Regions from separate parts of the Halomonas sp. AOP30-A1-24 genome, predicted to be linked through region 3. Evidence: predicted binding sites of a transcription regulator. Region 3 holds the regulator's gene; each other region holds the start of a gene.

Region 1 (7,598 bases), on a different contig from region 3:
GAAAGCGTAATGATGCGAGTCAATTTTTGCATTTGGACCTGTTCTTCACTATCGTGGTTTCGGTCGATCATACCCGACCTAACCTGTTACTGCGAAGAGCAACCATGGCCGATCAGAACCATGAACTGCGCAAAGCCGGGCTGAAAGTGACCCTGCCGCGCGTCAAGATCCTTCAGATTCTCGAAAATGCTTCGGGTCAACACCACCTTAGCGCAGAAGAAGTGTATAAAACACTGATTGATGCGGGCGAGGATGTTGGCTTGGCAACCGTTTACCGCGTGCTGACGCAATTTGAATCAGCAGGTTTGGTAATTCGTCATAATTTTGACGGTGGCCACGCAGTCTTTGAGATGACGCAAGAAGACCATCACGACCATATGGTGTGTTTAGAAAGTGGTGAAATCATCGAGTTTCTTGATGACATCATTGAACGGCGCCAGCAAGAAATTGCAGAAGAGCACGGCTACGAGCTTGTCGATCACGCTCTGGTACTTTACGTACGCCCTCGCGGGTCGGACGTAACGCGCCAGGTTAACGTGCCGATCAATAAAAAATAGGGTTTCCCGCAAAACCTGTTTTGGCCGTGATGCAAACCCTCATGCCGCTCCTTGTTACTACAGGGAGCAGCATGGGGGTATTTTGCGTGGTAGCCGTTAATTAAACCGTGATTTGAGAAAGCTCTTAATGAGGCGGGCGCTGGCTGGCATGCAGCATTTCCTGGGCATGAGCCAGTGTTTGGTCAGAGAGCGTGACTCCGCCTAGCATGCGCGCAAGCTCGCTGATGCGGCCTCGCTCGTCCAGCAAGGCCATATAGGTACGCGTAGTATCCCGCTTGGCACGCTTTTCAATATGCAGGTGCTGATGCGCCTGCGCGGCCACCTGGGGCAGGTGCGTCACGGTCATTACCTGGCCGTTCTCACCTAGCTTGCGCAGTAACTGGCCGACAATTTCCGCCGTGGCACCTGAAATACCCACATCCACCTCGTCAAACACCAGGCTTGGAATCGTCGAGTGCGAGGCGGCCACCACCTGAATCGCCAAGCTGATACGTGAAAGCTCACCCCCAGAGGCAACTTTGGCGAGCGGGCGAGCAGGCTGGCCTGGGTTGGCGCTGATCAAAAACTGTACGCTATCCAGCCCTTCAGGCGTAGGCGTTTCACGCGAAGCAACGGCCACTTCAAAGCGGGCCTTACCCATGGCCAAAAAGGCCAGCTGCTGCTGAACTTCTTTACCCAGCCGCAGGGCAGCTTTTTGACGGGTATCGCTGATTTTCTTGGCTTCGCTGCGGTAGCGCTCACGATACTCAGCGACTTGCCCACTCAGCGCTTCAAGGTCCTCATCGCTGGCTTCCAACTGAGCCACTTCACGTTGAAGGGTGCTATGCAGGGCGTAAATTTCTTCAGGGGCGACGTGATGCTTGCGCGCAATGCGGTGTATATCCGTCAAACGCTCTTCCACCCACATCAGGCGCTCTGGGTCGAGCTCGGTGCTGCTGGCAAAGCGCTGCAACTCGCTTGAGGCCTCTTCCACCTGAATGCGCGCATCGCTGAGCATGGCGAGCGTATTGGCAAGTGTGCCCTTATCGCTGCCCGGTAGGGCGCTTAAGTGTGCATAAGCTTGATTAAGAAGCGACAGCGCGCCGCCGTCATCGCTGGCGCAGCAGTCGGCAGCCAACTGGGTTTCACGCAGCGTCTCTTCGGCATGCGCAAGGGTCAGTTGCTCCTCTTCAAGCGTCTGTAGTTCGCCTTCGCCCAGGTCCAACTGGTCCAGCTCTTCAACCTGGTAGCGCAGCAGTTGGCGCTTGGCTTCTACTTCACTGCCTTCTTCACTGAGCTTTTTAAGCCGTCGGCGCGCATTGCGCCATTCGTGGAAGGTTTCTGCCAGTTGCTGGCGAGCCTCCCGTAGCCCGGCATAGTCATCCAGCAGGGCCAGGTGCACCTCTTCACGCATTAACGCTTGATGGGCATGCTGGCCATGAATTTGAATGAGCTGCTCGCCAAGCGATTTTAAGTCCGAAATGGTCGCTGGCTGGCCGTTAATCCACGCTTTTGAACGTCCACTGGCGGTCACTACACGGCGCAGTAGGCATTCGTCGGTGGGGAGCTCGCGGACCGTTAGCCACTCGGCGGCGGCGGGCAGGTGTTGAATGTCGAAACGCGCCGATAGGTCGGTGCGCTCGCAGCCGTGGCGCACGCTGCCAGCATCGGCACGCTCACCAAGGCACAGGCCCAGTGCGCCTAGAAGAATGGATTTGCCTGCACCTGTTTCCCCCGTGATGGCCGTCATGCCGTGGGTCAGGTCAAGCTCAAGGCGGTCGACAATGGCGTAATCTTGAATCGCTAGCTGAGTAAGCATGATGCCTCCTGAGGCGGTGCGACACAGAAGCTGGATACTTATCCAATAAATGTTGTTTTATACAGTAGTCGATAACTGACTTCAATGCTCCTCTTGAGATGGCTTTTATGGCCCCCATATAGCCTCTATACGTGTTTAAGGCTGTTTTAAAACTGATTTATTGATTACTTTTTATGAGCAGTGTTGGGCAGAAAAAGCCCGAACCCTTTTGAGGAGCATGGCATGGCAAAAGAACCGCAAACTCCATTAGATGACGAACTCGCTCGCCAACAGCGTGAGGCCGACATGGACCAAGAGTCTGAAGAGCGCTTGATTGATGGGGAACTGGAAGGCCTGATTAACGACGAGGCGCCGCTTGAAGGCAGCTTCGCCGACCCGGAGGCCGACGTACTCGCCGCTCAGGTAAATGAGCTGGAGCAAAACCTGGCGGAAGCCAAGGACCAGGCGTTGCGCGCCGCCGCTGAAGCGCAGAATGTTCGCCGCCGTGCCGAACAGGAAGCAGACAAGGCGCGCAAGTTTGCCTTGGAAAAATTTGTAAAAGAGCTGCTGCCTGTGGTTGATAGCTTGGAAAAAGCGCTTGAATCCATGCAGGACGACGCCTCTGAGGCGCACCGCGAGGGCGTTTCCATGACGCTCAACATGCAGCTAGGGGTGCTCAATAAGTTTGGTGTTGAAAGCGTTGAGCCCCAGGGCGAGCCCTTTGACCCCCAGGTGCACGAAGCCATGGCGATGGTGCCGAACCCCGAACTTGAGCCCAACACCGTAATGGAAGTGATGCAGAAAGGTTACTTGCTCAATGGTCGTTTGGTTCGCCCAGCGATGGTCGTGGTCAGTCAGAAGGCAAATTAAGCCGATTTAGTGACGTAAAGCGTAAAAAAGCCCTTGAAAAGTCACTGGCGGCCCCCAGATAAAGGTCAACCCCGCGGGGAAATCCCGCACACGTTTTAAGTATTGAGACAACTGAATTCGAGGTTTTTGCTATGGGACGCATTATTGGTATTGACCTGGGTACTACCAACTCTTGTGTGGCAGTACTTGATGGCGACAGTGCTAAAGTTATCGAGAATGCTGAAGGTGGCCGTACCACGCCTTCGATCATCGCTTACACCGATGACGGCGAAACTCTGGTAGGCCAGGCCGCCAAGCGCCAAGCCGTTACCAACCCGGAAAACACGCTTTACGCCATCAAGCGTCTGATCGGCCGTCGCTTTAAAGACGACGTTGTTCAGAAAGACATCAAGATGGTGCCCTACAAAATCGCTGAAGCAGACAATGGCGATGCATGGGTAGAAGTAAAAGGTAAAAAAATGGCGCCGCCGCAAGTAAGTGCGGAAGTGCTGAAGAAAATGAAGAAAACCGCCGAAGATTACCTCGGCGAAGCGGTAACGGAAGCGGTTATCACCGTACCGGCTTACTTCAACGACAGCCAGCGTCAGGCCACTAAAGATGCAGGCCGCATCGCGGGTCTGGACGTTAAGCGTATTATTAACGAGCCGACCGCAGCCGCACTCGCCTACGGTATGGACAAGTCACGCGGTGATAAAACCATCGCCGTTTATGACTTGGGTGGCGGTACGTTCGATATCTCGATCATCGAAATTGCCGACGTTGAAGGCGAAACCCAGTTTGAAGTACTCGCCACCAATGGCGACACCTTCCTGGGCGGTGAAGATTTCGACTTGGCGCTGATCAACTACCTGGTCGACCAGTTCAAGTCTGACAGCGGTATTGATCTGTCGGGTGACAACCTGGCCATGCAGCGTCTGAAAGAAGCCGCTGAAAAAGCTAAAATTGAACTTTCAAGCGCCCAGCAGACCGACGTTAACCTGCCCTACATCACGGCTGACAACACTGGCCCGAAACACCTTAACGTTAAGGTCACTCGTGCCAAGCTGGAATCGCTGGTAGAAGAGCTGGTTCAGCGTTCACTTGAGCCCTGCAAAATGGCGCTGAAAGATGCGGGTCTGTCTGCGTCTGAAATCGACGAAGTGATCCTGGTCGGTGGCCAGACACGTATGCCGATGGTGCAGCAGAAAGCCGCTGATTTCTTCGGTAAAGAAGCGCGTAAAGACGTTAACCCTGACGAAGCGGTTGCCGTAGGTGCAGCGATTCAAGGTGGCGTTCTGGGCGGCGACGTAAAAGACGTACTGCTGCTGGACGTTACCCCGCTGACTCTGGGCATCGAAACGATGGGTGGCGTGATGACGCCGTTGATCGACAAGAACACCACCATCCCGACGAAGAAGACGCAAACCTTCTCCACGGCGGATGACAACCAGACGGCCGTGACCATTCACGTCGTTCAGGGTGAGCGTAAGCAAGTGACGCAGAACAAGTCGCTCGGTCGTTTCGACTTGTCTGATATTCCGCCTGCGCCGCGCGGTGTTCCGCAGATCGAAGTGGCGTTTGACCTGGATGCCAACGGTATTCTGAACGTTTCTGCCAAAGACAAAGCGACCGGTAAAGAGCAGTCGATTGTCATTAAAGCGTCCAGCGGCCTGACGGATGAAGAGATCGATCAAATGGTGCGCGATGCTGAAGCCCACGCTGACGAAGATAAAAAATTCGAAGCGTTGGTACAGCTGCGTAACCAGGCCGACGGCATGATCCACGCAACGCGCAAAACCGTGCAAGAAGCGGGCGACAAAGCGACGGATGATGAGAAACAGGCCATCGAAACCGCCATCAGCGAGCTGGAAGAAGCCGTCAAGACTGACGACACGGACAACATCCAGAAGAAACTGGATGCACTGACCGAAGCGTCTGGTCAGTTGGCGCAGAAGATGTACGCCGAACAGGCGGAAGCTGCTCAGCAGGCGGATGAAGGTGCTGAGGATGCCAGCACCAAGCAGGAAGATGACGTGGTTGACGCCGAGTACGAAGAAGTCAACGACGACAAAAAACAGTCGTAACATCCTCTTTCTACCAAGGAAGAAGGTAACGCGGGAGGAGACTCCCGCGTTGCTGTTTCCGCGGTCAAGACGCCTAATCAAGAGCATAGTTAACCAGGAGGCGTAGGGCCCATGTCCAAACGCGATTATTACGAAGTCCTGGGTGTCGATAAAGGGGCCGATCAGAAAGAGATCAAAAAGGCCTACCGCCGCCTGGCGCAAAAATTCCACCCTGATCGAAACCCGGACGATGATACTGCCTCGGAAAAATTCCGTGAAGTGTCAGAAGCTTACGAAGTGCTTAGCGATGGCGAAAAACGTGCGGCGTACGACCAGTTTGGTCATGCCGGTGTTGATGGCCAGGGCGGTGGCTTTGGCGGCGGCGGTTTCGGTGGTGGTGGCGCGGGTGACTTTAGCGACATCTTCGGCGATGTGTTTGGTGATATTTTCGGTGGCGCGGGCGGCGGCCGCCGCCGTGGTCCTAATGCGCCCGCACGTGGCTCCGACCTTCGCTACAACCTGGAGTTGGACCTTGAGAGTGCGGTAGCCGGTACCACTGTCGACATCCGTGTGCCACGCCACATTGAGTGTGACCGCTGTGATGGCGACGGCGCTGAGCCAGGCTCTTCCAAGGAAACCTGCCCCACGTGTCATGGCCACGGCCAAGTGCGTATGCAGCAGGGCTTTTTCGCAGTACAGCAAACCTGCCCGACCTGTCACGGTAGCGGCCAGCACATCAAAGTGCCGTGCCACAAATGTAACGGCGAAGGCCGTGTGCGTGAAACGCGTACGCTCTCTGTGAAGATTCCACCGGGTGTTGATACCGGTGATCGCATTCGTCTGAACGGCGAAGGCGAAAGCGGCGTTAATGGTGGCCCAGCGGGCGACCTTTACGTTCAGGTTTCTATCAAAGCGCACCATATCTTCCAGCGCGATGGTAAAAACCTGCACTGCGACGTACCGATCAACTTTGTTGATGCAGCCCTGGGTGGCGAGCTTGAAGTGCCTACGCTGGATGGCCGTGTGAAGCTGAAGATTCCACCGGAGACGCAAACCGGCAAACTCTTCCGTCTACGCGGCAAAGGTGTCAAACCAGTGCGCGGTGGTGCGCCGGGCGACCTGCTCTGCAAAGTCGTTATCGAAACCCCGGTCAACCTGGGTGAAGAGCAGCGCGATTTGCTGCGTAAATTCCAGGAAAGCCTGGAAGGCAGCAATAGCCACTCACCCAAGAAAACTGGCTTCTTCGACAGCGTGAAGAAGTTCTTTGAAGAGATGAAGTCCTGATATTAGTGTGACTGCCCTAACGTAATTGTACAATGTTAGGTTCCGTAGACCCTCGGCCCAGGCCGGTGGTTTTTGACGTTTAAGGAACATAAAGCGTAATGGATAGCTTGCAGGACAAACCCACGTTGGGCATTTGGCTCAGAATTCTTTCCGGTCTGCTGTTTACCGGCATGTTGGTGTGTATTAAAGCGGTGAGTGATGACGTGCCGGTGGGGCAGTCGGTGTTTTTCCGCTCGTTGTTTGCGCTGTTGCCGATTATGGTTTTTCTGATGATTCGCCGGGAATTCCCGGGAGGACTGGCGACGCGTCGTCCGTTGGGCCATGCGCTGCGTTCGGGGTTGGGGGCGGCGGCGATGTTTGCCTCGTTTGCGGCGGTCGCACTGCTGCCCGTTGCCGAGGCAACGCTGTTGGCTCAGCTAACGCCGGTGTTTATGGCAGTGGGCGGGGTGCTATTGCTGGGTGAGCGGTTCTCGTTTTATCGCGCTGGGGCTATTTTGTTGGCGCTTGCCGGTATGGCGGTGCTGGTGTTGCCAGGCCTTAATGCCAGCTCTGAAAGTGGCCTGATGACCGGCTATGTGTTGGGCGCGCTAAGCGCACTTTTAACGGCAGGGGCGCTGCTTACCGTTAGGCGCATTTCACGCACTGAAACAGCAGCTTCTATCGCTTTTTACTTTATTTTGGTGTCTGCGCTTGCGGGGCTGGCCACGCTGCCGTTGGGGTGGGCGGCGCTGGATACAAAGGCCCTTTGGCTGTTGGTGCTCTCGGGGCTGTTTGGTGGTGCGGCGCATATTGCCATGACGCTGGCACTGCGCTATGCCGAGGCATCGCGGCTTGCACCGTTTGAATACATTGCACTGATTTGGCCAGTAGCCGCCGACTGGGTGCTGTTCGGTATTCCGGTATCAAGTAATTTCTTGCTGGCGCTTCCCTTGATGCTCAGTGGGGTGGCGCTCGCCGCCCTGGAAGGGCGGCGGTTTAGACAGCTTCTTCGACGATAAGCTGGGGGCGGCCTTTCGAGCACGGCTCGATACGCGCCGCCACCTTGTACACCTGGCGCAAAAGCTCAGG
Region 2 (7,598 bases), on a different contig from region 3:
CAGCCTGAAAATCAACGTACCTTCAATATCCCTGGCGGTAACAAAATAAAAATTACCGTTGCAGTAGTGGGGTTACTTACTTCTTTAGTTGCTTTTGTCGTCTCCTTCTTCCCTCCCACGGGGTTGCCAGGAAAAGAGTCTAACGAAGTGTATACCGGTTTGCTGATCGGCTGTTTCCTTGTAGTGCTATCGATTCCGTTTATTATTTATGGAGTGCATAATAAAAGCGCTGCGCCAAAAAACCTTAAACTACACCATATCAAGCCCCATACCGCGCCCGAAGGTCACTACTTTATTCATCCCAAAGCCCGCAGTACGCATCACATCACTGTTGATGGAGAAAAGCTGCATTGATGAACCATGGGAGGATGTTTAGAAAGGTCGTCATTAGATTTTAAGCAGAGCTATGACGAATAGCGAAAAACAGTAGTATTAATCACTTAGGCATTTGCTTGGCACTTTCAGTAAGCTGAGAGTATGTCAGGCAAATGCCTTTTTCATGGGCTTTAATAAAAAAGCTCGCCCTGAGCGTTGGGCGGGCGAAAGTCTCGGGTATTCAGCCCTTGCTCGGTACGAGATTGAAAGTTCCACTGGCGGCTGGCGCGATTAAAGCGTTGTGCAATCATATCGGCAAAAATACCTTCGCCGCGAAAGCGCTTACCGAACTGAGCGTCGTAGGCCTTGCCGCCCCGGCATTGGCGAATCAGGCTCATTACCTTGGCCGCACGCTCGGGGTAATGGGCATCCAGCCAGGCTTCAAAAAGAGGAGCGACTTCATGGGGTAAGCGCAGCAGCATCCAGGACGCCGTTCGTGCGCCAGCACGGCTGGCGGCCTCAAGAATCCGCTCTATTTCATGATCCGTTAATCCGGGGATGACCGGAGAAACAAGCGTTCCGACGGGAATGCCAGCAGTATTCAGCTCACGGATAACTTTTAAACGCGCTTGAGGAGAGGCCGCACGAGGTTCCAGCGTGCGTTTCATATTGGCGTCTAGGCTGGTCAGGCTAATAAATACGCGCACCAGGCGGTGTTCGGCCATCTCAGCCAGCAGATCCATATCCCGTAACACTAACGTGCTTTTGGTCACAATAGTGACTGGATGGCGGCAAGCCAATAATAGCTCAAGCAACTGGCGCGTTAAGTGGCGCTTGGCTTCTAGTGGCTGGTAACAATCGGTATTACCAGAGAGATTGATTGGTCGGCAGACGTATCCAGGCTTGCAAAACTCCTCACTTAATTGCTCCACCAGGCCATTTTTGGCAATCAGCCTGGTTTCAAAATCAAGCCCCGGGGACAGATCCCAATAGGCATGAGAAGGGCGGGCATAGCAGTAAACACAGCCATGTTCGCAACCTCGGTAAGGGTTCAATGAGCGATCAAAAGGCAAGTCTGGCGACCGGTTCCAGGAAAGCGCACTCTTACTGGTTTCTTCGCGTACTTCAGTTGCCCGTGTGGGGGAAGTCTCTTCGCGCCACCATCCGTCGTCTTCTGCCACACTATGGGTTGGGGCAAAGCGGTTGTGCGGGTCATAGGTTGCCCCGCGGCCTTTGTGCACGGGAGGCCGTATTGGTGATTTGCCGAGAGACGCCATACACCTGCCTCTTTCTATATTTGTGTATATATATACAGTATATGCGTTGTGACCAAGCGTGCAAGCGTTACTCAGGAGAAACCCGCAATGAACAGTTTTACGGATCGGCTACTGATTGCGATTCATGTTTATTAGAAATAATTGACTTACCTTCATTAGCAGTCATGAAAATGACATTTTTAGGCGCTACGATTTGTTGGATATCAAATTAGCTAAATTTATTTTAGGGATGAAAATGAAGAACTTTACGCGCAACGCACTCACGTTGGCACTGGCATCGGTCATGGCTACGCCGGTATTAGCGCAGGAAAATACAGCTAAGAACGTTATTTTGATGATCACCGACGGTACCGGTATCGAGACGTTCCGTGCGGCAAGTTACTTCCGTCACGGCGCGCTGGGCCATGAAGTTTATGATGAGTTTGACACACAGCTTTTCATGGCAACGCATCCGTTAAACACCTCTACCACGCCCACCAAGAGTGATGACGGTACGGTTACGTTTGAACCAGCCGAGCTCTGGAACGACGAGGCGGTAGATACCGTTTACGAAGGTAGCCTGGGTAACTACAAGGGCTACTTTGCCGGTTACGACTACGCTCGGGCTGATTACACCGACAGCGCGGCAGCGGCAACGGCGCTGGCTTCAGGCCATAAGTCCTATAACAGCGCCATCAACTGGTCCAACGATGATGAGCCGCTTAAGCATATTGGCGAATACACTGTTGATAGCGGCCGCGCTCTAGGTGTTGTCTCATCGGTGCAGGTCTCCCACGCGACGCCTGCCGGTTTCATGGCCCATAACGTAAGCCGCAACGACTATAGAGCCATTGGCCGCGAAATTGTCGATTCTGGCCTTGCCACTGTCGCCATCGGTACCGGGCACCCCTATTACGATGCAGCCGGCGAGCATGTCGATAACCCCGGTGAGAGCGATTTCCGCTTTATCGGTGGCGAAGAGACCTACCAGCGCTTGGTAGGCGGCGAAACGGATTACGCCTTTATCGAAAGCAAGGACGATTTTGAAGCTCTGGCTGCTGGTGAGTTGGATCTTCCCAAGGACAAAGTACTGGGCCTGGTGCAGAACATTCAGACGCTGCAATACAGCCGCCCCGGCGTAACCGGCGGTAATCTACTGGATACGTCACCAAGCCTTGCCACACTGACGGGCGGCGCTTTGAACGTGCTCAATGCCAGTGAAAACGGCAACGAAAATGGCTTTTTCCTGATGGTTGAGGGTGGCGCTGTGGATTGGGCTGCTCACGCTAACAACCTGCCGCGTATTATCGAAGAGCAAATCGACTTCAACGAAGCTGTGGAAGCGGCCGTTGAGTGGGTAGAAAACAACAGTTCCTGGGACGATACCTTGATCATTGTAACGACTGATCACGGTAACGGTTTGCTTCAAGGTCCTGACTCTGATGTGAATGCCTATAGCCCGATCGTTAATCAGGGGGCTGGCGCGCTACCCTTGGTACGTTGGCATTCCGATACCCACACGCGTGAGCTGGTACCGTTGTATGCCCACGGCGCGGGCGCTGAGTTCTTCTTTGACATTGCTCAGGCAGAAGACGGTCTTTCCCGCTATGAAGTAGACGAAGACAGCCACTACTGGATCGACAACACCGACGTATTCCGCGCGGGCCTAAACGCTTTCGGTATCGAAGCTGAATAAATAGGCAAGTATAGCAAGTACAACAGAGCCGCCTTCGGGTGGCTCTGTTCCGTTGGTAACCACTGACTGATATCACTTCGCCAACGACCATCCACTCACTACCCCGAAAAGAGTCAGATATGAAGCTTCATAACACGCTTTCACTGCTGTTAATGACAACACTAGCCAGCACGTCAGCATTTGCACTTAATGCTGAGCGCGCGCCCACCGCCAGTGGTCACGCCTATGCTGAGCCTTATAAAGCCGTTCGCAAAGAGGGCGTTTTACATATTGAAGTACGTTTCGTGACGGACTACCCAGGTTACTCTGGTGAGATCATTTATGACGATATCCCGCTAGATCGAATTGACGGGAAGATCTACGCCGAGTTCGGCGACCAGTCGTTCTCGCTGCTGCGTGAAGATGGAGGTGTGGTCGCGCCAGACAGCTTGCGCCTGAGCTTTAACTACGAACCAGACAAGAACCCACGCGTAGGCACCTGGAAAGCCGATTTTGTCGCCCCCATGCACGACGTTAACGAAGTCATGCTGTTCATGCCTAATGTTGCGCCCATTGGTCCGATTGTCATTCGGGATCGTTAAACAACCGGTTCTACATCCGTCCGTTATACAGAGTGTAGCCGTACTGCTTCATTGCCTTGGTAAGAAATTACCAAGGCAATGTTGTATCGGGTACCAGGTTTTTGGGCCAAATTTGGCTTATGCTGGAGGTTTAAATGTAAGGTAAGCCTATGAAACCTTTCTCCATTCTTTTGATTCGATTACTCGCTATTTACCTCGCCATTACGCCTTTGCTAAGCGTATCGCCGCTGCTGTTTAGCCCCGGCTACGATGCGGAGCTAGCCCAGTGGCTGCCATGGCTCGCAGCCACTGCTGTTATTCCTATCATCGCGGGTATCGTACTGTGGTTTTCTGCGGTAACGCTGGCCAATAAATTTCTTGGAGATGAGCCTGCTTTAACGATTGCCGAGGAGGGCCTGGTACGCGCAGGCAGCTTCTTGATCGGTGTGTATCTTTTCGTTCAGCATTTAAGCACAGCGATAGGCCAATGGGCATGGGGAGGCATAGTGGCCTATGGTTCGCTAGCAGCGGTGGTGCTCAGCATTGGCCTAATAGTTGGCGCTCGCTTTCTAGCCAAGCTGTATAGAAGGTTGAAGTATTTCGAGTAATGGAGCGAATGGTCACACTTCCACGCTAATGCTACCCGTGACTACGCTGGCACTGTTCACGGTAGTAGGTAGCATTTGGCCTAGCGAAGAGTAGAGTGCATTGGAGGTTGACTGGGCCAGTGTCCGGTCAAGTTTTCTCATATCTTCTTCCGCCTTTTTTAGTTCTCGGCGGGCTTCTTTATCCTCTTGACGTAGGCGAATCTTTAGCTCATTCATCGCTTCCTGAAGCTCTTTTTTTGTGTCGATCAAAATACTGCGTAGAGCGTGTTCGCTGGCACTAATTCCTTGAGAACGGCGATCATCCTGCGGTTGCGAAGTGATGATTACGGCCGGCTCGTTTGGCGCGTTATTGGTCGTGGTGGCTGCATCTTGGGCATGCTCGCTCTGCTCATCCTCCTGGTTCGCCATGGCCGCCTCCGCACTGGCGAGCGTCGCGTTGGCGGCTTGAGCGTCAGCTTGTGCATCGGCGCTGCCGTTTTCAGCACTGTCAGGAGAAGCGGTAGGGGTGACACTTGTTGGCTGGGCGCTCGTTACCGTAGGCGTGACAGAAGGGCCAGCGCTACCACCGCCGCTATCATTTAATTGCCGCGCTGCCACACCTAGCTCGCGGGCGATGCTTTTAAGCTCTTTAGCCATGGATTTGAGCTGTTCTGGTGATGCAAAGCGCATCATCGCTTTAAGTGTTTCCAGCCGCTGCTTTAAAAAGCCGACTTTCTGCGAAGCATTTTGCATCGCTGACTCTTTCGGGCTGGGCAGGGCCGCCAGTTGCTCAAACGCCTCTTTCTGCTTTTTAAGGCGTTTAGTCAGTGCATCGTCAGCATCCGGTGCTGCCACCATCGGGCTCTTTTGGCTCGCGACTCGAGACACCTTCAAAGCGGAAGACGATTCGTGACGGGTACCTATCAACATAAAATTGGAAAATCCGATCTTCATGGTCGATCCTTCGTTGTTATTAATAGACGTTATCGGCCATTTATAAGCTAACTTTAGTAAGGTTGAACTGGCTTGAGGGATACCGCCGCATAGGATGATTGATAGGAGTAAGGTTCGGAATTTATGACGATGCCAACCAACGATACGATTGTCTGGCAGCGGTTGGACCTGCCAGGACATGAGTTATGTAGCGTGAGCAGCGGCGAAAAAGGCCACCTGCTGACAGGATCTTCCATCTTCGTAGCCAAGGGACACAAGTGCTTGCTCTCCTACAGAGTCGTGTGCGATGCGGCTTGGAAAACGCAAGAAGTGCATGTGGTCGGTAACATTAATGATGAGCCGATCAATGTGGTACTTATGGTCGAGCCTGGCAATGTGTGGACGTTGAACGGGGTTGAGCAACCTCAGGTTGAAGGGTGTATTGACGTTGATCTCGCCTTTTCACCAGCGACGAATTTGCTGCCTATCAGACGATGCAATATGGCTATAGGAGACTCCGAGCAGGCAGTCGCTGCTTGGTTAACATTTCCAGAGCTGACGTTAGAAAAGCTCCCTCAACGTTATACCCGGCAATCAGAGTCAATATTTCACTACGTATCGAGCGGCGGTGATTTCGAAACGGAGTTAACGGTAACGTCATCAGGTTTTGTATCTAACTACCCGCTGTTGTGGCGAGAAGAGCATGGCGAATAACCATCGTAGCTTCAATGATGGCCGGGCCTGGACAATGAGCCTTCGGTATTGTGGCAGCAAGCTTATATTCAGCTTCCATAAATCGGTTTGGGCGGTATAAAGCAATGCACATTGCCAGGTTGAAAGCAGCACAGAGTGATCATGATTTTATTTGGCGTGCTTATGAAAGCGCTTACCAGAATGTTGTCGAGCGTCAATTCGGCACGTGGGAGGCCGAGCTTCAAATGCCAGCTTTTGATGAAAAATGGCGCCAGGGTGGTTTTGAAGTCTTGGAGCTAAACGGTAGGTGTGTAGGTGCAGTATGGGTAACCAATGAAGTGGAGTTTCTACAACTTCGAGACCTGTTTCTTTTAGCTAAATATCAAGGTCGAGGAGTTGGTTCGTATGTTGTGCGCCAAGAGCTTGAAAAGGCAAGAGAGCTGGGCGTGCCTTTACGGCTTCGTGTTTTAAAGAAGAGCTTGGCCATCGCCCTGTACGAGCGGCTGGGTTTTACAATATGCGGTGAGGCATCAATGCAGTACTGGATGGAAGCGAACTAACACGCTATTTTCGTCGATACAGCATCAATACGGATTACGTATAAAAAGCCCCGGCTGTTACGCCAGGGCTTTGAATAAACGCTTTCCTCTATGTCTAAAATCCGCTAACTCTTTTTCCTGGTCGATTTTTTGGCGTTTTCAGCTTGTTGACTGTTGGTGCTGGCGCCACCACCCGGAAAATGCGCGCGCACCAATTTCAACAACCCTTGGGTTGAGGCATCAAAATCCGCGGCATTGGTATCAATACGTTCGCTAATTTCACCGGCGATGCGCTTGCCTAGCTGAACACCCCATTGATCAAACGAGTTGATGTTCCAGATCACGCCTTGAACAAAGACCTTGTGCTCATACAGCGCGATTAGCGCGCCCAGGTTTTTGGGCGTTAGCTCATCCAGCAGTAGAGTGCTGGAAGGGCGGTTGCCGGGGCAGCTGTAGGGGTCGTGTTGGCTTAACTCTTTACCGTCGCCCTGGCTGCCTTCCATAAAAGCGTTAGCCTGGGCGAGCATGTTGGTTAATAGCGCAAAGTGGTGGTCTTCCATGCCAGGCTCCGGTTTGAGCGAGGCGATAAAGTCGATAGGTACGTAGCGCGTGCCCTGGTGCAGCAGTTGGAAGAAGGCGTGTTGACCATTGGAGCCGGTTTGACCCCATACAATCGGGCCGGTTTTATAGTTGACCGGGTGGCCGAAAATATCCACCGATTTGCCGTTGGACTCCATATCCAGCTGTTGCAGGAAGGAGGGCAGCTGGTTAAGCGCTTGGTCGTAAGGCACGATGGCTTGGGTTTCTGCGCCAATAAAATTGATATACCAGATGCCGATAAGCGCCATGAGCACCGGCATGTTCTCGGAAAAAGGCGCCTCAATAAAGTGGCGGTCCATCTCGTGGGCACCTTCCAGCAGCTCAATAAACCCTTCAAAACCGATAGATAACGCGATCGGTAAGCCGATTGAGGACCACATGGAGTAGCGCCCACCCACCCACGCCCAGAACTCGAACAC
Region 3 (7,598 bases):
GGTAGCCTGATTCGGTATCCAGGGTAAACATGACCCCAGAAGCGCCCGTCTCAGAGCGCACCATTTTTTGAACACCCGCTGACAGCGCGACGTTTTCGTGGGCGTAGCCACGGTGAACGCGGTAAGAAATTGCGCGATCATTAAACAGCGAGGCAAACACCTCGTGTACAGCGCGTTTGATGTTATCGAAACCTTCGATATTCAGGAAAGTTTCCTGCTGGCCCGCAAAAGAGGCATCCGGCAGGTCTTCCGCGGTTGCCGAGCTGCGCACCGCTACTTTCAGCTGAGGGTGCTGCTCCTGCAGTTGCTCATAGGCCTGACGCAGCGCACTTTCAAAAGCGGGCGGCAGCGGCGTATCAATAACCCATTGGCGAATATTAGTACCCGCTTCCGCCAGTGCTTTAACATCATCAACGTCCAGGCGCGATAGCGTGCTGTTAATGCGCTCGTTAAGCCCTTCATGAGAGAGAAATTCACGATATGCGTGAGCCGTAGTGGCAAATCCACCCGGTACGGTTACCCCGGCACCTGACAGATTGGAAATCATCTCGCCCAGCGAGGCGTTTTTACCACCCACGCGTTCGACGTCGGCCATACCTAACTGATCGAACCACAGAATGTACTCTTCCACGCAACCCCCTCGCTTTAAGACGTTGATGCAATCTTTTAGATCGCCAATCATTGATCGTGTCACCCTATCACCGTGCCACCCTATTCGCCATTGGTCTAATAGCGAAGGGAGTGGAGGATTTTTACAACATAAGGCGTATACGGGCGATTTATGTAGTCGCTTGGGGCGTTGTGCTTAGCGAATGCTCGGCACACAATAGCGTCTCTATTATTTAATTGACGGGCGTGATTATGAAGCGGACAGCTTTCTTTATTTCCGATGGTACCGGTATTACGGCCGAGAGTTTGGGTCGAAGCCTGTTGGCTCAATTCAGCGATATTGAGATCAACATGCTGACCAAGCCTTATATCGATACGCTTGAAAAAGCGGAAGCGCTTGCCCGGATTATTGAATCCACTGCCGCTCGAGATGGGCAACAACCAATCATTATCGATACCATCGTTGACCAGCAGATACGCGATGTGATTCGCAAAGCGCCAGGCTTCAAGGTGGATATCTTTTCTACCTTTTTGAAACCCTTGGAGCAGGAATTAGGCACCCACTCTTCTTACAGCGTGGGAAGAACTCACTCGATTGGCAGTGACGATGTCTATATGGACCGGATTCATTCGGTACACTTCGCACTTGATAACGACGATGGCGCCCGTACGCATCAATACGACAAAGCCGATATTATTTTAGTGGGCGTATCGCGCTGTGGCAAAACACCCACATCGCTTTATTTAGCGCTTCAGTTTGGCATTCGAGCGGCCAACTATCCGCTTACCGAGGACGACCTTGACGAAGACGGCACGCTCAAGCTGCCCAAGGTGTTAGCACCGCACCAGCGCAAGTTGTTTGGGTTGACTATTGATGCTCGCAGGTTATCCGCCATACGCAATGAGCGTCGGCCGAACAGTCGCTATAGCTCAATGGATCAGTGTTTGCAGGAAGTCGAACAGGCCGAAGCGCTTTACCGCATTATGCATATTCCGTTTATTGATGCGACGCGCTTTTCAGTAGAAGAAATTTCGACACGAATGATTGCCGAGACAGGCTTAGCGAGGCGCTTCTCCCCCCGCTAAACCAGCATTAAATAACAAAGCTAAAAATTACATGCCTTTGGGGGCGAAGATACCCGGGGCGTTACGCCAGTAACCTTTGTAGTCCATACCAAAACCGAACACATAGCGGTCCGCGACCTCCAGGCTGCAGTAATCAGCTTTCAGGCCCGGCACCGCTTTTCGGTTATGTTGCTTATCCACCAGGACGGCAGTCGTAACGCTGGCTGCCTGAGCTTCTTTACAGTAAGCAAGAATCGCGGCGAGCGTCGAACCTTCATCCAAAATGTCATCCACGATGACGACGTGGCGCCCGGCCATGGGGATTTCAGGCGATACACGCCAGAAAAGCTCGCCACCGCGCAACTCGTTGCGATAACGCGTGGCATGCAAATAGTCCACTTCCAGCGGAAACCCCAATCGGGTCAGCAGATGCCCGGTCGTAATCAAGCCACCGTTCATCACACAATAAAAAACCGGCAGTTTGTCACCCAGGTCTTCAGTAATTGCTTCCGCCATGCGATCCAGCGCCCGCTCGACTTCTTCCTGAGAGATCAGGCAGTCTGCTGTTTCCATTAGCTGGCGCATTGAGTCCAATGACTCAAGCGCTTCTTTATCCAATTTGGACACGGGGTAACTCCCAAAAAATGTAGCAATATTGCGAAAAGAAAAATCAGGTGGGGTTAGGGCAGTCCGCCAGCGCTTCTAGCCTGGCATGCGTACGTCGCCAACGCCCCAGCGCGGTCAGCGCATCCAAATCAGGTCGTGCACGGCCATAGCGGAGTTTCGCGGGACGCTTATTGGCGATGCCTTGGCTGGCTTCAACAACCTCAAGCGCAGCGGTACGGTCGTTACACACCAGCAACATATCGCAGCCAGCGGCGAGTGCAGCAGCGGCACGCTCGCGTGGCTCACCCGCTTCGTGAGCACCTGCCATACTTAAATCATCTGAAAAAATACAGCCTTTAAAGCCCAGCGATTCACGCAGCATACCCAACCAACTGGGCGAAAAGCCCGCCGGGCGTGTATCAAACGCTCGATAAATGACATGCGCGGGCATGATGCCATCCAGCTGGGAAGCTAGCTGTGCAAAGGGGACAAGGTCGCGTTGTTTAATTGCCTCCATTGAACGCTCATCAATGGGCAGTGCGACATGGGAATCCGCGGCTACGCCGCCGTGGCCAGGGAAGTGCTTACCCACAGCGGCCATGCCCGCCTGATGCAAGCCCTCAACAAAAGCGGCGCCTAATTGAGCAACGTGCTCAGGGTCACCACTGAAACTACGGTCGCCAATGACGCTAGAAATCCCGCTATCCACATCAAGCACTGGTGCAAAGCTTAAATCCAGCCCACATGCGGCCATTTCCATGCCAAGCAACCAACCTGCGTCTATGGCGAGAGAGCGGCCTTCTTCAGGGTCTTGGGCATAACGCTCGCCAATCCGTGCCATGGCTGGTAAGCGGGTAAGCCCTTTTTTGATACGCTGTACGCGGCCACCCTCTTGGTCAACCGCCAATAAAAGATCGCCCCGTATGCGCCTTATATCGCTACACAGCTTGCGCACCTGGTAGGCGTCTTCCACATTACGGGCAAACAAAATCACGCCACCGACAGCGGGTTCAAGCAGCAAGCGCTTTTCAGCATTGGATAATTCAGGCCCTTCCAGGTCGAGCATGACCGGGCCAATAGGTTGAGTCATTAGCAGGGATCCAATAAAAGGGCCGATGATTTTAGACGATCAACGCACAGAGTCAAAAAAGCCTCTGCATAAGGCCTCTACGGACGGCTGCCATGTAGCCAAACAGGAGTTCCGGGCACGGCGCGCTCAAAGATATAAAGCAGGTCCTCGTTGCGCATACGAACACAGCCATGTGAAGCAGGTTTGCCCATCGGTTGATCGGGCGGCGTTCCGTGTACATAAATATAGCGGCGCTGAGAGTCGACGGAACCTGCGCGGTTAAATCCTCGCTCTAATCCACAAAGCCATAAAATTCGCGTCAAAATCCAGTCACGTGTCGGATGAGCGTCGGCCAAGTCACTTGAGAAAATTTCACCGGTAAAACGCCTGCCTCTAAGTACGGCATTGACTGGCTGTTCGTGGCCAATTGCCGCGCGAACATAGTGCCAGCCATGCGGCGTTTGACCGCTTCCATCTTGCTGGCCAACGCCAGCGCGTCCAGTAGAGATAGCGCACTCAAAGCCTGGTGTTTGACCCTGCCACCAGCGCAGGATTTGTGCGCTGGTATCAATTTCGATCCAGCCGTCTTTTTCAGGTGGCAACTCAGATAACAGGGGCGTTCGCATGCTGTCCTCCTTCAACCTCTTGCGGCAGTGGAGCATTCATGGCGGCAACGACCACAGGACGCAGGCGCCGCACTAAATCACGCACAGTCACCTGCTCCTGATAGTCCTTGGAGGCGATATCACGTAGCGCATCCAGCCCCGACAAGGTGAATATGACCGTACCCAACATAAAGTGCAGCCGCCAAAAACGCTCGGCATCGGGTAAATCAGGGGTCGCCTTACGCACAAGCCCGGTAAAACGGGTAAACACATCCCCATATTGCTCTTGAATATGGCGCCGTAAATGCCCTTGCGCTTGACTATAGGCTAACCCCAATAAGCGCATAAAGACTTTCAAACTATTGCGTTCAGCAGGCACCGCCAGCACCGTGGTGGCCATTGTTTCAAGCAGCTCTTCCAGGGGGATGGGGCTATCAGCATAGCGGGCTTCAAGCTCATCGAGCGCACCATGAAAACGCTGAGTAAACGGGTCTAGATAGCGTGAGAATACGGCTTGGATGAGGGCTTTCTTGGAACCAAAATGATAATTAACGGCCGCCAGGTTTACCCGCGCTTTACTGGTGATGTTACGCAGTGACGTTTCAGCAAAGCCACGCTCTGCAAACAGCACCTCAGCGGTATCCAGGATGCGCGACACCGTGTCAGATTGTGCCATTATGGCCTCCGGAGAAACGAGTGTTTAAAACATGACAGAATAGTAAGTCATATCTTAATCAGGCTCAATCACCCTTATTAGCCGATTTTTTATTTGGTTACCCTGCGCATTAGCGTTAATTCAAACGTCTTACCGGTGACAGTCAGTGTTTTAACAAGCTGCTTTTTTAACCATGTACTGGATAGAGCAACATACTGTATACTTAAACACATACTGATCAAGCAGACAGATACCGACTGTCTTTTATTGTTTATGGAGTTTGGTATGTCGCGGCCACTCACAGCACGTCAGCAACATGTTTTTGATTTTATAGTAAAAACCATGGGTGAATTCGGCTACCCTCCCACCCGCGCCGAAATTGCCAAGGCCTTGGGCTTTAAATCCCCCAATGCCGCTGAAGAGCATTTACGTGCTCTTGAGCGTAAAGGCGTGATCCGGATTATTCGCAATACGTCGCGGGGAATTCGCCTCCCCAATCAGGAAGCGCAGGACGTTAGCGAATTACCCGCCACCGTTGCGGCCAACAGCAATGATCTTCCGCCGATGGGCTTGCCGGTTATTGGTGAAGTTGCCGCTGGCAGCCCGATCCTTGCAGCGGAGCATATTGACCGTTACTGCCCGCTACCCGCGGAATATTTCACCCCTAAAGCCGACTATCTCCTGCGGGTACGCGGTTTATCCATGAAGGATGTGGGTATCCTGGAAGGCGATTTACTAGCGGTGCACCGCACTGATCGTGTACGTGACGGGCAAATCGTCGTTGCGCGGCTGGAAGATGAAGTAACCGTAAAACGCTTTCAACGCCAAGGGCATCAGGTAATGTTGATTGCGGAAAACGCTGATTTTGCACCGATTGAAATCGACCTGCGAACCCAATCCCTGGATATTGAAGGCGTAGGTGTAGGCGTCATCCGTGGCGGTAATGGCCAAGCGCTAGGCTAATAATCCGTTTGCGTAAAATCGGATTTTAAAACGCATCAAGGGGGTGGTCATTTTCATGACCACCCCCTTGTTTTGTTACTGATTCAGCTTCAACAGTTTTTAAACGCTTAGCTAAAGACCACCGTCTTATTGCCGTGGATCAAAACGCGGTCCTCCAGATGCCAGCGCAGGCCTCGCGCCAGTACGGCTTTTTCTACATCGCGTCCAAAGCGAATCAGGTCGGTTGGCGTATGGCAATGACTCACGCGATGAATATCCTGCTCAATAATCGGCCCTGCATCCAACTCCTCCGTCACGTAGTGACACGTCGCGCCAATCAGTTTTACACCGCGCTCATAGGCCTGATGATACGGTTTGGCACCGGCAAATGAAGGCAAGAAGCTGTGGTGAATATTAATCACCTGCCCAGCATAGCGCTCACACAACGACGGGGGCAGAATCTGCATATAGCGCGCCAATACAATACAGTCCGCTCGCGCGTTATCGATAAGCTCCTGCACCTGAGCAAACGACGCTTCCTTATTATTCGGGTCCACCGGCACATGGTGGTAAGGAATACCGTACCACTCAGCGATTGAGCGCATGTCTTCGTGATTAGAAATCACACCGGCTATGTCACAATCCAGCTCACCTGCCTGCCAACGGTAAAGCAAATCCACCAGGCAGTGAGACTCACGAGAGACCATGAGTATGACTCGCCGACGCTTTTGGGTATCCATCAGCGCCCACTGCATGGAAAACTCTTGAGCAATTGGCTCAAAGGCGCTGCGTAATGTTTCAACGGACATGCCAAGCGAATCGGCCAATATCTCATAACGCATAAAAAAGCGGCCCGTTTGCAAGTCAGAATGCTGACTGGCTTCAGTGATAGAGCCGCCTTGTTGAGCAATAAAACCAGACACACGGGCAACAATACCCACCTGATCGGGGCAGGAAACGACTAAACGATAATAATGAGACATGTGAAGTACTCTTGACGAACTACGAAATACGAGTGACTTAGCGTAACGGCGCAGCAAATAGCGGCTAAATAGCAACGTCGTAAATAACGGCCGACTAGTGTACCGGAACCCCGTTAACGAAGCACCGTTATCTAATGTCGGGGGTCATTGTTAGCCGCCCCTGCCTTCCCGTATAGTTAAGACATTACTTTTTAGGCTTTTCATAACCGATGCATCCACCACGCGTTCAACTTCGCCCTCGCCGCCGCCCTCCCCTGCGCCTACTGCCGCTGGGTGGGTGTGGTGAAATTGGCATGAATCTAACGCTGTATGGATACGACGATCACTGGATCGCGGTCGACTGCGGCATGATGATTCGCCAGGATTTGCCTAACTCGCCCCTTCAGGTACCTAACCTGGGCACCGCAGAGGCACTGAACATAACGCCCCAAGCGTTATTTATAACGCATGGACATGAAGATCACATTGGCGCGGTTGCCTGGTTATGGCCCAAGTGGAACTGCCCTATCTATGCCACCCCACTTGCGGCAGGCCTCTTACGCGCGAAATTCGCTGAACACCAGCTAAGTAGCGCCGCGATTAAGATCATCGAGCCGGGCGAAGCAATGGAAACGGCGCCCTTTTCGGTGCGCTATTTGCCGGTTACTCATTCGATCCCTGAAAGCTGCGCGCTGGTCATCGTGATGGGCGACTACCGCATAATGCACACAGGGGATTGGAAGCTGGACCCAGAGCCGCTGATTGGCACGCCCATTAACGCGGCGCACTTTCGAGCACTCGCCCCGATTGATTTAGTAGTAGGTGATTCAACCAATGCCCCTCTGCTTGGCCACTCCAGCAGTGAAGGCGATGTGGCTAAAGCGCTGGCTAAAAGCCTGAAGGAATGCAAAGGCCGCGTCGTGGTCTCCTGTTTTGCAAGCAACCTGGCACGCGTACTGGCCATTGGCCGGGCGGCTCATCAATGCGGCCGTCGGGTCAGTTTGATGGGGCGATCCATGGAGCGCATGGTGAGCATTGCACGTGGGCTTGGCTACATGGATGACTTCCCAGCGCTTGTACCCCCT

Evidence for each region. The regulator LexA, encoded in region 3, represses DNA repair genes until DNA is damaged. The targets are predictions, from matches to a motif close to TACTGTNTANNTANACAGTA.
Region 1: a site for LexA is predicted at 2,403-2,422, ahead of recN (DNA repair protein RecN). Genes of this name have one in related genera too.
Region 2: a site for LexA is predicted at 1,613-1,632, ahead of ACT3TJ_RS14810 (PA0069 family radical SAM protein). Genes of this name have one in related genera too.

The regions. Positions count from the first base shown of each region.
Region 1 covers NZ_JBQSXL010000021.1:18,680-26,277, forward strand. The annotation lists gene ACT3TJ_RS12550 (outer membrane protein assembly factor BamE) at 1-32, opposite strand, end outside; gene fur (ferric iron uptake transcriptional regulator) at 105-557, shown strand; gene recN (DNA repair protein RecN) at 682-2,355, opposite strand; gene grpE (nucleotide exchange factor GrpE) at 2,578-3,204, shown strand; gene dnaK (molecular chaperone DnaK) at 3,336-5,267, shown strand; gene dnaJ (molecular chaperone DnaJ) at 5,379-6,530, shown strand; gene ACT3TJ_RS12580 (DMT family transporter) at 6,629-7,528, shown strand; gene ACT3TJ_RS12585 (ABC transporter ATP-binding protein) at 7,506-7,598, opposite strand, start outside.
Region 2 covers NZ_JBQSXL010000028.1:38,987-46,584, reverse strand. The annotation lists gene gadC (glutamate:gamma-aminobutyrate antiporter) at 1-354, shown strand, start outside; gene ACT3TJ_RS14810 (PA0069 family radical SAM protein) at 507-1,592, opposite strand; gene ACT3TJ_RS14805 (alkaline phosphatase) at 1,828-3,267, shown strand; gene ACT3TJ_RS14800 (hypothetical protein) at 3,387-3,848, shown strand; gene ACT3TJ_RS14795 (hypothetical protein) at 3,998-4,435, shown strand; gene ACT3TJ_RS14790 (hypothetical protein) at 4,448-5,368, opposite strand; gene ACT3TJ_RS14785 (putative glycolipid-binding domain-containing protein) at 5,492-6,061, shown strand; gene ACT3TJ_RS14780 (GNAT family N-acetyltransferase) at 6,112-6,600, shown strand; gene pgi (glucose-6-phosphate isomerase) at 6,705-7,598, opposite strand, start outside.
Region 3 covers NZ_JBQSXL010000022.1:48,943-56,540, reverse strand. The annotation lists gene ppsA (phosphoenolpyruvate synthase) at 1-631, opposite strand, end outside; gene ppsR (posphoenolpyruvate synthetase regulatory kinase/phosphorylase PpsR) at 862-1,695, shown strand; gene ACT3TJ_RS13095 (hypoxanthine-guanine phosphoribosyltransferase) at 1,723-2,301, opposite strand; gene nagZ (beta-N-acetylhexosaminidase) at 2,345-3,370, opposite strand; gene ACT3TJ_RS13085 (L,D-transpeptidase family protein) at 3,448-3,975, opposite strand; gene ACT3TJ_RS13080 (TetR/AcrR family transcriptional regulator) at 3,953-4,630, opposite strand; gene lexA (transcriptional repressor LexA) at 4,895-5,572, shown strand; gene purU (formyltetrahydrofolate deformylase) at 5,680-6,534, opposite strand; gene ACT3TJ_RS13065 (ribonuclease J) at 6,828-7,598, shown strand, end outside.